Regions from separate parts of the Arsenicicoccus sp. UBA2120 genome, predicted to be linked through region 1. Evidence: predicted binding sites of a transcription regulator. Region 1 holds the regulator's gene; the other holds the start of a gene.
The links. The regulator HspR, encoded in region 1, represses chaperone genes until heat shock. The targets are predictions, from matches to a motif close to AAGTTGAGTCNNNNNGACTCAACTT.
Positions count from the first base shown of each region.

Region 2: dnaK (molecular chaperone DnaK) is a predicted target of HspR. The motif match lies at 4,709-4,733, and genes of this name have one in related genera.

Region 1 is NZ_DCYC01000076.1:8-6,264, reverse strand. It holds gene B2P18_RS12690 (carbon-nitrogen hydrolase family protein) at 1-647, shown strand, start outside; gene B2P18_RS12685 (substrate-binding domain-containing protein) at 798-2,486, shown strand; gene B2P18_RS12680 (heat shock protein transcriptional repressor HspR) at 2,518-2,982, opposite strand; gene B2P18_RS12675 (DnaJ C-terminal domain-containing protein) at 2,987-4,009, opposite strand; gene B2P18_RS12670 (nucleotide exchange factor GrpE) at 4,102-4,851, opposite strand; partial or broken gene B2P18_RS12665 (Hsp70 family protein) at 4,848-6,257, opposite strand, start outside.
Region 2 is NZ_DCYC01000015.1:1,777-8,033, forward strand. It holds gene carA (glutamine-hydrolyzing carbamoyl-phosphate synthase small subunit) at 1-419, opposite strand, end outside; gene dapB (4-hydroxy-tetrahydrodipicolinate reductase) at 636-1,442, opposite strand; gene dnaJ (molecular chaperone DnaJ) at 1,524-2,654, opposite strand; gene dnaK (molecular chaperone DnaK) at 2,778-4,619, opposite strand; gene B2P18_RS01215 (TIGR00725 family protein) at 4,776-6,005, opposite strand.

The sequences.
Region 1 (6,257 bases):
CCGAGGCGACGATGATGACCTTCGCCGTGCCGCTGGGCCCGCACGCGGAGCCCCTCGACGGCCCCTTCGCCGAGGCCCTGCGCGAGGCCGCGCGCACGCACGAGATCACCGTGGTGGCAGGGATGTTCGAGCCCGCCGACGACGGGCGGGTGCACAACACCCTCCTGCTCACGGGGCCGCACGCGGAGGCCACCTACCGCAAGGTGCACCTGTTCGACGCCTACACCACGACGGAGTCCGAGACGGTCGCTCCGGGGTCGGGCTACGTCAGCGTGGAGGTCGACGGCGTTCGCGTGGGGCTGGCGACCTGCTTCGACGTGCGGTTCCCCGACCAGTTCACCGAGCTGGGCCGGGCCGGCGTGGAGCTCGTGGCGCTGCCGGCGTCCTGGGGCGACGGTCCGGGCAAGGCACAGCAGTGGGACCTGCTGACGGCCGCGCGGGCGCACGACTCCCAGGCCTGGCTGGTGGCCGCCGGGCAGGCCTGGCGTGCCGACTCCGTCCGCAAGCCCCTCGGCATCGGGCGCAGCGCCGTCGTGGACCCCACGGGGGCCGTGCGGGCGCGACTCGGCGGGTCGCCGGACCTGCTGGTGGCCGACATCGACCTCGACCTGGTCGAGCGCACCCGGGCCCAGGTGCCGATCCTGTAGGGCCGAGCGGGTCGGACCGGCACACCCACGGTGACGGATTCGCCCTTCGCCATCACCCAGCGTATTTGGTTACGGCGCTTGGGCTTTCACCTGGGCACCTGAGGACGGGAACGCGGGCGCCGGCTCCTCCCCCTCGGCTACATTGCGGCCATGGGACGCCACTCTGCCCCTCGGACCATCCCCAAGGTCGCGGTCCTCGCCCTGCCCATCGCTGCCGTCATCGGCATCGCGGGGGCCGCCGCGTTGGTCAACGACGACTCACCTGGGGACGCCGCCGCAGGCTCGACGTCCCCGCGCACCGGCCTGTCGGCCTGCTCCTCGGTCACGCCGATGCGGGTCACCACCACCGAGGAGCTCGCGCCCGTGCTGGGCCAGGTGGCCCAGCGGCAGGAGACGCGCGGCGACGACTGCATCGACTACACCGTCGACGTGCAGAGCTCGTCCGTGACCGCGTCCGGTCTCATGAGCGGGGCGGACGACCGCACGCAGGTGTGGATCCCCGACTCCAGCCTGTGGGCCGAACGCGTCACGTCCGCGGCGCCCAGCACCAAGATCGACATGGGGCCCGTCGTCGCGACGTCGCCGGTCGTCTTCGCCATACCGCGCGGCGCCGCCGGCACGGCGCGCCCCGGACCGCTCACGTGGTCCCAGCTGATCGCGCAGCGCGCCGTCCCCCTCAAGGTCGCGAGCCCGGAGCGGAGCACCCCGTCCCTGCTCGCCCTGCTCGGCGCCAAGCAGGCCGTCGCCTCCTCGCCGCAGGACGCCCGAGCGCTGCAGGGTCTCCTGCTGACCCTGTCCCGCAGCACGGTCGACGAGGCCGACCTGAGGCGACAGGCCCTGACGCCGGCCGCGTCCGCGCCTGCCTTCCCCACCTCCGAGCAGCAGCTCGCCCACCTCAACCAGGCCAACCCCAAGACGCCGCTGCGGGCGATGACCCCCAGCGACGCCACGCCCCAGCTCGACTACCGCATGGTGACCGTGGCCGGCAAGAACGCCCCGTCTGCGGCCGCCGTCGCCAAGCTGCAGGACGCCCTGGCCGACGCCCAGTCGGTCGACGCGCTCCGCAAGGCGGGGTTCCGGATCGGCGAGTCCGACGGCCCCGACCTCGCCGGTGTGCCCGCCACCCTCCCCAAGGTCATCGCGACACCGCGCGCCAGCGACGCCGATACCGCCCTGCGCACGTGGGTCACCATGTCCCGCCAGACCCGCATGCTCGCGGTCATCGACACCTCCGAGTCGATGAAGAAGCCGGCGATCCCCGGCATGAACCGCCTCCAGCTCGCGTCCGGGGCCGCGCTCAAGGCGCTCGAGAAGTTCCCCCCGAGCAGCCAGATCGGGCTGTGGACCTTCGACCTCGCGCACGGCTCGCAGGACAAGGACTGGGTCGAGCGCGTCCCGATCCGGCGCGTCGACGCGACCTCGGGACCGATGACCCAGCGCCAGGCCCTCGCCCGGGCCGGTGGCAGCGTGCAGTGGCAGCGCGCCAACGGCACCGCCGTCCACGACACGATCTGGGCGGGCTACCAGCAGCTGCAGCGCACCTACCAGCCGGACTACGCCAACGCTCTGGTGCTGCTGACGGATGGCAAGAACGAAGACCCCGACTCCCTCAGCGAGGCGCAGCTGGTCGCCAACCTCGAGCAGGCCAGCAAGGACAGCTCCCGGCCGGTCCGGATCGTGCTGATCGCGATCAGCCAGGACGCGGATCTCGGGGCCCTGCAGCGCATCGCGGCCGCGGTCCCCGACGGTCAGGCGTACGACGCTCGTCGGCCCGAGAACATCTACGGCATCATGCAGACCGCCCTCACGACGCGGGAGATCGTCGCCCCGGCGCAGTAGCTCTCACGCAGGAACTCGTACGCAGGAGCTCTCAGCGCGGCGCCCCGGGACGCCAGACGACCAGTGCCTGGCTGGTCGAGCGGGCGGCCCGCGGACGCTGACCGGGTGGCATGGCCACGACGTCGCCGCGGCGACCCGCGGCGAACACCCGGTGGCCGTACAACGCCTGCGGGCGCAGCTGCTCGACCTCGGACCGAGCGTCCGCGAGCCTCGCCTCGAGGGCGCTGACGTGGCTCTCGAGGTCGAGGATCCGCCGTATGCCGGCCAGGCTCACGCCCTCCTCCTGGGAGAGCCGCTGCCCCTCGCGCAGCTGGGCGACGTCGCGCGCGCTGTAGCGCCGCCCGCCGCCCCCGGACCGCTTGGGCACGACGAGGCCGAGCCGGTCGTACTGCCGCAACGTCTGCGCGTGCATGCCCGCCAGCTGCGCCGCCACCGAGATCACGAAGATCGGGGCGTCGTCGTCGGAGACGAACTCGCGTCGCTCGCGGCCGGGCACGAGATCACGCCCTCGCGGCGCGGGCCCGCAGGTCGGCGCGGACGTCGGTCTCGGCGTCCTCCGCGGCCAGGACCTCGACGGCGGCCCGGGCCTCGTCGGTGAGCCGCTGCGGGACGACGACGTGGACGGTGACGATCAGGTCGCCGGTCGCCGACCTGGTGGCGATGCCGCGGCCCTTGACCCGCAGCCGCTGGCCGCTCTGGGTGCCGGCGCCGAGCCGGACGCCGACGAGGTCACCGCCCAGGGTGGGCACCTTGATGGTGGCGCCCAGCGCCGCCTCCGCGAAGGTCACGGGGACCTCGACGGTCAGGTTGTCGCCGTCCCGGCCGAACACCTCGTGCGGGGTGACGGTGACGTTGAGGAAGAGGTCACCGCGGGGCGCCTGCGGGTCGCCGAGGCCGCCCTTGCCGCGGAGCCGGATGCGCTGGCCGTCCCTGACCCCTGCGGGGATCCGGGTGGTGATGCGCTCGCCGTCGGCGGCGGTCAGCGTGACGGTGTCGCCGCGCACCGCCTCGGGGAAGCCGATGGTGACGGTGGCCTCGACGTCGGCGCCGGGCCGCGGGCCGGTGGGGGCGCCATACGCGCCGTATCCCTGCCCGAAGGGGCTCTGGCCCCCTCCCCCGCCGAACATGCGCAGGAGGTCCTCCATGTCCGGCTGGCCGCCGCCAGGTCCGCCGCTCGTGGTGAACCGCATGCCGGGGCCGCCCGCGCCGCCACCGGTGAACAGGTTGCTGAAGACGTCCTCGAAGCCGCCGTTGCCGCCGGCCCCGGGGGCGAATCGCGCTCCGCCGTGGGCCATCTGGCGGATGGCGTCGTACTGCTTGCGCTGCTCGGCGTCGGAGAGGACCGCGTAGGCCTCGCCGATCTCCTTGAACCGCTGCTCGGCCGCCTCGTCACCCGGGTTCTGGTCCGGGTGCAGCTTGCGGGCGAGCTTGCGGTACTCGCGCTTGATGGTCGCCGCGTCGGCGTCCTCGGCGACGCCGAGCGTGGCGTAGAAGTCCTTCTCGAACCAGTCCTGACTGGCCATCGGCGACTCCTTCCATGGGTCAAAGGTGCTACGCAAAGGGGGTGGTGCCCGGCCGGCCCGCCAGTCGTGCTGGCGGGCCGGCGTGGGCGGTGCTACTGCGGGTCGGCGACCGAGACGCGGGCTGCGCGCAGCACTCGGTCGCCCTGCCGGTAGCCGGGTTGCAGGACCTGGACGACCGTCGTGGTGGTGGCTCCCTCGGGGAGCTCCGCCTGGACGTGCATCAGGGCCTCGTGCAGGGCCGGGTCGAACTCGTCTCCCGGCTCGCCGTAGGCCTCGAGGCCGAAGCGGCCGAGGGCCTGCTGCAGCTTGTCGGCGATCGACGCGAAGGGCGTGCCCTCGCCGAGGTCGCCGTGCTGGCGGGCCAGCGCGATCTCGTCCAGGACCGGCATGAGCGCCTCGATCACCGAGGCGGCGCCCAGGTCCTTGATCAGGACCTTGTCGCGGTCGACACGCCGCTTGTAGTTGACGTACTCGGCCTGCAGGCGCTGCAGGTCGGCGAGCCGCTCGGCGGCCAGCACCGTGTCGGGGTGCTCGCCGTCGGCCTTGGCCCGCTCGGCCACGGCGTCCGCCTCGGCCGCGCCGACCTCGGCCTCGTGCAGGGCCGACTCCTCGGCCGAGAACGGGTCCTGCGGCATGCCGCTCTGCTGGTCACCGGGCTCGTGCTGGTCTGACGGGTCGGACATCGGGGTCTCCCTGTCGTCGCTCGAGGTGGGTGCGGGGGTGTCGGGAGCCGGCTGGCGCACCTCGCCCGTGGCGGGGTCGATGCGTCGCTTGTCCCGGATCACCGGGCCGGTGGGCTCCCCCTCGGGAGAGCCCACGCGACCGGTGGTGTCGTCCGTCACTTCTTGTCCGTGTCGTCGTCCACGACCTCGGCGTCGATGACGTCGTCATCGGCCTTGGCCTGGCCGGCGCCGGCAGCACCGCCCGCGGCACCCGCCGCGCCGGCTCCGGCAGTGCCCGCACCCGCGGCGCCCTCGTCGGACTGCTGCGCGTAGAGCGCGGCGCCGAGCTTCTGAGACTCCTCGGAGAGCGTGGTGGCCTTGGTGGAGATGTCCTCGGACGAGGTGCCCTCGGCGGCCAGCGCGTCCTTGAGGTCCTTCAGCGACTCGTCGACGGGCTTGCGGCCGTCCTCGGGGAGCTTGTCGGCGTTGTCGGCGAGGAACTTCTCGGTGGAGTAGACGAGCTGCTCGGCGTTGTTGCGAGCCTCGGCCTCCTCGCGCCGCTTCTTGTCCTCGTCGGCGTGCGCCTCGGCGTCCTTGACCATGCGGTCGATCTCGTCCTTGGACAGCGCGCTGCCGCCCGAGATCGTCATCGACTGCTCCTTGCCCGTGCCCTGGTCCTTGGCGGACACGTGCACGATGCCGTTGGCGTCGATGTCGAAGGTCACCTCGATCTTGGGCATGCCGCGGGGGGCCGGGGCGATGCCGGTGAGCTCGAAGGTGCCGAGACCCTTGTTCTGCTGGGCCAGCTCGCGCTCGCCCTGGAAGACCTGGATCAGCACGGACGGCTGGTTGTCGTCGGCGGTGGTGAAGACCTCGGAGCGCTTGGTCGGGATGGCCGTGTTGCGCTCGATGAGCTTGGTGAACAGCCCACCCTTGGTCTCGATGCCCAGGGACAGCGGCGTGACGTCGATCAGCAGGACGTCCTTGCGCTCGCCCTTGAGGACACCGGCCTGCAGGGACGCGCCCATGGCCACGACCTCGTCGGGGTTGACACCCTTGTTGGGCTCCTTGCCCGTGAGCTCGTTGACCAGGTTGGACACGGCCGGCATACGGGTCGAGCCACCCACGAGGACGACGTGCGCGATGTCCCCGACGGAGATGCCCGCGTCCTTGATGACGCTGTGGAAGGGCGCCTTGGTGCGCTCCAGCAGGTCCGCGGTCATCTGCTCGAACTGGGTGCGCGTGAGCGTCTCGTCCAGGTGGATCGGGCCGTTCTCACCCATCGAGAGGTACTGCAGGTTGATGTTGGTGCTGGTCGCGGTGGACAGCTCCTTCTTGGCCTGCTCGGCGGCGTCCTTGAGGCGCTGCATGGCGATCTTGTCCTTGGACAGGTCGACGCCGGTGTTGTTCTTGACCTGGGTCAGGAGGTGCTTGACGATCCGGTCGTCCCAGTCGTCGCCGCCGAGGCGGTTGTCACCGGCGGTCGCGCGCCCCCGGGTGGTCGAGAAATCGTCGTCCTTTCCCCCTTCGAGCAGCGAGACGTCGAACGTTCCCCCCCCCAGGGCGAAGACGAGGATGAGCTCGTC
Region 2 (6,257 bases), on a different contig from region 1:
GCACCAGCCAGGATGCAGCCGTTCTGCGCACCTTTCTCGCGCAGGATACGGGTCAGGCGACGGGTATCGATGCCGGCGATGGCAACGGTGCCGTTGGCCTTGAGGTAATCGGGCAGTGATTGCTTGTTGCGCCAGTTGCTGGAAATCAACGGCAGGTCGCGAATCACCAGACCAGCGGCCCAGACTTTCCAGGACTCGGCGTCTTCCGGCGTGGTGCCGGTGTTACCGACATGGGGATAGGTGAGGGTAACGATCTGCTTGGCGTAGGAGGGATCGGTGAGGATTTCCTGATAGCCGGTCATGGCGGTGTTGAACACCACCTCACCAATGGTTTGCCCATCGGCGCCGATGGATTCGCCGCGAAAAATGCTGCCATCGGCAAGGGCCAGAATGGCTGGCGTAAGGGCTGGCTTAGTCAAGAGACCTCCCGTAGATCAAGGCTGGAGCAGACGCAGATTGTAAAAAAGCGGGATGACGTGTGAAGGTCATCCCGCTTTTTGTTTGATTCATTTCTGCGCAACTTTTAGTGGACACACTAAAGCGGGAAGCTTACACAAAACCGCCTTTCCGGTCCAGCCGAAATAGCCGGCCAGCGCACCCGAACGGGGCACAGGGCAACCGGTGCGCGCAGCGAATCATTTCAGGCCGAGCACGTCCTGCATGTCGTAGAGCCCTGCCGGCTTCTCATCCAACCACAGCGCGGCGCGCACCGCCCCCTTGGCGAAGGTCATGCGACTGGAGGCCTTGTGGGTGATCTCGACGCGCTCGCCATCGGCGGCGAACAGCACGGTATGGTCGCCCACGACGTCCCCGGCACGCACAGTCGCGAAGCCGATGGTCTCGCGCGCCCGCGCACCGGTCTGACCTTCGCGACCATAGACGGCAACCTTCTGCAGATCGCGCCCGAGCGCCTCGGCCACCACCTCCCCCATGCGCAGCGCGGTGCCGGACGGCGCATCAACCTTGTGCCGGTGATGCGCCTCGATGATCTCGATATCCACATCGTCACCCAGCACGCGCGCCGCGGTATCCAGCAGCTTGAGGCACAGATTGACGCCAACGCTGAAGTTGGCGGCGAAGACGATCGGGATCTCTCTGGCCGCCGCCACCAGGCGCTCCTTCTCTTCCGGCGAAAAGCCGGTGGTACCGATCACCATGGCCTTGCCGGCGCGGCGGCAAACCTCCAGGTTCTTCAGCGTCACCGAAGGGTGAGTGAAGTCGATCAGCACGTCGAACTCGTCGACAGCCTTGCCGACATCTCCCGTCAGCGGCACGCCCAGCCGCCCGATGGCGGCCAGTTCGCCGGCATCGGCACCCACCAGGGTACTGTCCGGCCGATCGATGGCAGCGGTCAGACCGGCGACGCCGCCAGTCTGCTGCACCGCCTCGATCAGGGTCTTGCCCATGCGCCCGGCGGCGCCCGTCACTGCAATACGTCGCATAGCATCAGCTCCAAGCTGCAAGCCGGAAACCGAGCGCGAGGCCGATGCACCAGGCACCGGACCTCAAGCCCTCAGTTCGACTCAAACATCACCGAAAAAGCGCTTCACACCCTCGAACCAGCCGCTGGCCTTGGGTGAATGGGAGGTGTCGCCCTGTAGCGTGCCGCGGAACTCCTCGAGCATCTCGCGCTGGCGCTTGCTCAGGTTGACCGGCGTTTCGACCACGACGCGACACATCAGGTCGCCCGCCGCACCACCACGCACCGGCGCTACACCCTTGCCCCGCAGACGGAACTGCTTGCCGGTCTGGGTGCCTTCCGGGATTTTCAGCTTGACCCGGCCATCCAGCGTCGGCACCTCGAGCTCACCGCCCAGCGCCGCATCGGCGAAGCTGATCGGCACCTCGCAGTACAGGTGCTTGCCGTCACGCTGGAAGATCGCGTGCTCGCGCACGTTGACCACTACGTAGAGGTCGCCCGCCGGCCCGCCCTGGGTTCCGGCCTCGCCCTCGCCGGAGAGGCGGATGCGGTCGCCGGTATCCACGCCTGGCGGCACCTTGACCGAGAGCGTCTTCTGCTCTTCGACGCGGCCCTGGCCGTGGCAGCTGCCACAGGGGTCGGAAATCATCTTGCCGCTGCCATGGCAGCGCGGACAGGTCTGCTGCACCGAAAAGAAGCCCTGCTGCATGCGCACCTGACCGATGCCGCCGCAGGTAGTACAGGTCACCGGGCTGGTGCCCTTCTTTGCCCCGGAGCCATCGCAGGTCTTGCACTCGACCAGGGTCGGCACGCGGATGGTCACCGTGGTGCCGCGCACGGCTTCTTCCAGATCCAGCTCCAGCGTGTAACGCAGGTCGCTGCCGCGCTGAGCGCCACCGCGGGAGCCGCCACGACCGCCACTGAAGAAATCGCTGAATACATCGCCGAAGATGTCGGAGAAGTTGGCGCCGCCGTAACCGGCTCCACCTGCCCCGGCGCCCATCTGCGGATCGACGCCGGCGTGCCCGTACTGATCGTAGGCAGCCCGCTTGCTCGGGTCGGAAAGCACCTCGTAGGCCTCGTTGGCCTCCTTGAAGGCTTCCTCCGCCGCCTTGTCACCCGGATTGCGGTCGGGGTGATGCTTCATGGCGAGGCGGCGGTAAGCCTTTTTCAGCTCCGCCTCGCTGGCACCGCGCTCAACGCCCAGCACCTCGTAAAAATCGCGTTTGGCCATAACTATCCTGAACCCTCAATTTCATGCCTTCCAGACACGCCGACGCGGGAGCAAGCCCCCGCGTGGCGGTCTTGCCCGCCCCGACGACGTCGAGGGCGGGCTGGAGCGGAAGCAAGCCGGGGCTTACTTGTTGTCCTTGACCTCTTCGAACTCGGCGTCGACCACGTCGTCACCCGGCTTCGCCTGCTCACCTGCGGGCTGACCTTCACCGGCCTGAGCCTGCTCGGCGTACATCTTCTGCGCAACCGGAGTGGAGGCCTGGGACACCGCAGCGATCTTCGCTTCGATCACAGCCTTGTCGTCGCCCTTGATGGCCAGCTCCAGCTCGCCGAGCGCCTTCTCGATCGCAGCCTTGTCATCGTCGCTGGCCTTGTCGCCGGCTTCGGTGAGCATCTTGCGGGTGGCATGCACCAGCTGATCGCCCTGGTTGCGTGCGGTAGCCAGCTCCTCGAACTTGCGGTCTTCCTCGGCATTGGCCTCGGCGTCGCGCACCATCTGCTCGATTTCCTCCTCCGACAGACCGGAGTTGGCCTTGATCACGATGGACTGCTGCTTGCCAGTGGCCTTGTCCTTGGCGGACACGTGCAGGATGCCGTTGGCGTCGATATCGAAGGTGACTTCGATCTGCGGCATGCCGCGCGGGGCCGGCGGAATCTCGGCCAGATCGAAGCGACCCAGCGACTTGTTCTGCGCAGCCTGCTTACGCTCACCCTGCAGCACGTGAATGGTCACAGCGCTCTGGTTGTCGTCGGCAGTGGAGAACACCTGCGACTTCTTGGTCGGGATGGTGGTGTTCTTCTCGATCAGCGGAGTCATCACGCCGCCCAGCGTCTCGATACCCAGGGTCAGCGGGGAGACGTCGAGCAGCAGCACGTCCTTGACGTCGCCCGCCAGCACGGCGCCCTGGATGGCAGCACCCATGGCCACGGCTTCGTCCGGGTTGACGTCCTTGCGCGCTTCCTTGCCGAAGAACTCGGCGACTTTCTGCTGCACCAGCGGCATGCGGGTCTGGCCACCGACCAGGATCACGTCATTGATCTTCGACACATCGATGCCGGCATCCTTCAGCGCGATGCGGCACGGCTCGATGGTGCGCTCGACCAGATCCTCGACCAACGACTCCAGCTTGGCGCGGGAGATCTTCACGTTCAGGTGCTTCGGACCGGACGCGTCAGCCGTGATGTACGGCAGGTTGACGTCGGTCTGCTGGCTCGAGGACAACTCGATCTTGGCTTTCTCGGCAGCTTCTTTCAGGCGCTGCATGGCCAGCGGGTCGCCCTTGAGGTTCATGCCGGTTTCTTTCTTGAATTCGTCGACGAGGTAGTCGATCAGGCGGATGTCGAAGTCTTCGCCACCGAGGAAGGTGTCACCATTGGTAGCCAGCACCTCGAACTGGTGCTCGCCGTCTACCTCGGCGATCTCGATCACCGACACGTCGAAGGTACCGCCACCCAGGTCATAGACGATCACGGTGTGGTCGCCCTTGGCCTTGTCCATGCCATAGGCCAGCGCGGCCGCGGTCGGCTCGTTGACGATGCGCAGGACGTTGAGACCCGCGATCTCGCCGGCCTCCTTGGTGGCCTGGCGCTCGGCGTCGTCGAAGTACGCCGGGACGGTGATGACCGCGTCCGTGACGGGCTCGCCGAGGTAGGACTCGGCGTCGCGCTTGAGCTTCATCAGCGTGCGGGCGCTGATCTCCTGCGCGGTGTAGTCCTTGCCGTCGATCTCCTGCTTCCAGTCCGTGCCCATGTGGCGCTTGACCGAGCGGATGGTGCGGTCGACGTTGGTGACGGCCTGGCGCTTGGCGATCTCGCCGACGAGCACCTCGCCGTTCTTGCTGAACGCCACGACCGACGGGGTCGTGCGACCGCCCTCGGCGTTGGCGATGATCTCCGGCTCGCCGCCCTCGAGGACGGAGACGGCGGAGTTGGTGGTGCCGAGGTCGATACCGACTGCACGTGCCATGTGTGGCTCTCCTTGTTGACTAGCGGATGTTGAGTCGTCAGCACTCAAGGTATGACCGCCTGCGATCCATGTGCAAGCTCGTGTCAGTGAACTTGAGTCTATCCGGCTCAACTCCGTCGGTCACGCCTTTGTTCCCCGGCGTCGGAGGGCGACGGGTCAGACCCAGATCGCGGCGTCGATGCCGTCGCTGAAGCGCTCGGGCTGCGCGGGGTGGCGGACGGCCTCCCCGCGGACGACGCGCGCCGCGCTCCAGGCCGCGGCGGCGGAGTCGAGGACGTCGTCGGCACCACGCCGACCGAGGTCGAGGTCCCGCGGCAGGCGGATCCCCTGGGCCAGGAGCAGACCCTCGCGCTCGCGCAGCCCCTCGGGAGTCTTCTTGCTCGAGGCCAGCGGCGCGCCCGCCATGATCGCGAAGCACAGCTCGGGGTGCACCTCGACCACCGGCAGGGTCGGCCCCTCCCCGCGCACGTAGGCGTCGACGTCCAGGATGGCCCTGCGCATGGCATAGCTCTGCGCGGCCAGGCTGGTCCCGCCCGTGCGGGCGACGCTGATCCGGCGGGCCTCGGCATACGACTCGGCCGCCAGCGCGTCACGCACGGGGGTCGCAAAGACCGAGCCGGCGCGCGGGCCCAGCCGCCCGCGCACCTCGACGTCCGCCCTGCGGCGCCCGGTGTCCGGCAGGCCGATCGGCGCGTCGACCGCGACGAGCTCGACGTGCACAGCGCCGTGATCGACCCGGTCGATCACGGTCCGCAGGTCGGCCCCGGCCACGATCCGCACCGTCCCCGCGCCGGACACGGGCAGGAGCGCGCCGGTCCACCCGCCCCGGGCCCCGTCGACGCCAAGCACCCAGCCGTCGTATGCCGGCTCGCCACCCTCACGAGCAGGCGAGGTCTCGAGCCCCAGATCCCCGAGCACGCTCGACACGGCATCCTCGGGCGACACCGCGTGCCGGGGCGCGCGGACGTCGTCGCCGTCGACCGGCACCTCGTCGAACAACCGCAGCCCGTCCAGCAGCACCACCGGCACGCCGGTGCGCGCCGCGAGCGCGATCTCGCTGACCGTCCCCCAGCTGTGGCCCACCGCGACCACCGCGTCGCAGGCACGGACGAGCAGGGCGTTGCGCATCTCGCCGAGGCCGGTCGGGATGGTGACCGACAGGTGCGGGTTGGCGGCGGAGCGGTCGTCGCCGGGCAGGAGCCCGAGGCTCGTCCCACCGGCCTGGGCGCACCCTCGCGCTGCTCCGGCCATCACCCCGCCGAGACCGCCGGTGACCACGACCAGTCCCTGCTCGGCCAGCAGCCGCCCCACCGTGACGGCCTGCTCCACCTGCTCCGACGTGGCCGCACCCGGACCGACGACACCGACATACCCTCGTGGACGCACGTCCCCCAGGATGACATCGAGCCCTTTCCAGGGCCACGTGAGCATCAGCCAGCTAGCATCGGCGCCGATGAGCTCGACCCGACCCGCGCTCCAGATCGACCGGGGCGCCGCCCAACCCATCGTCGCCGTCCCGTACGCGCTGGGGTTCGGTGCCGTGCTCCTCGTCGGTCTGCTGACCGTGGCCCCCTGCTCGCCGTCGTCGCCGCGTCGGGCGCGATCAACGCCGGCGGGATCGGGGTCGACCAGCTGGTG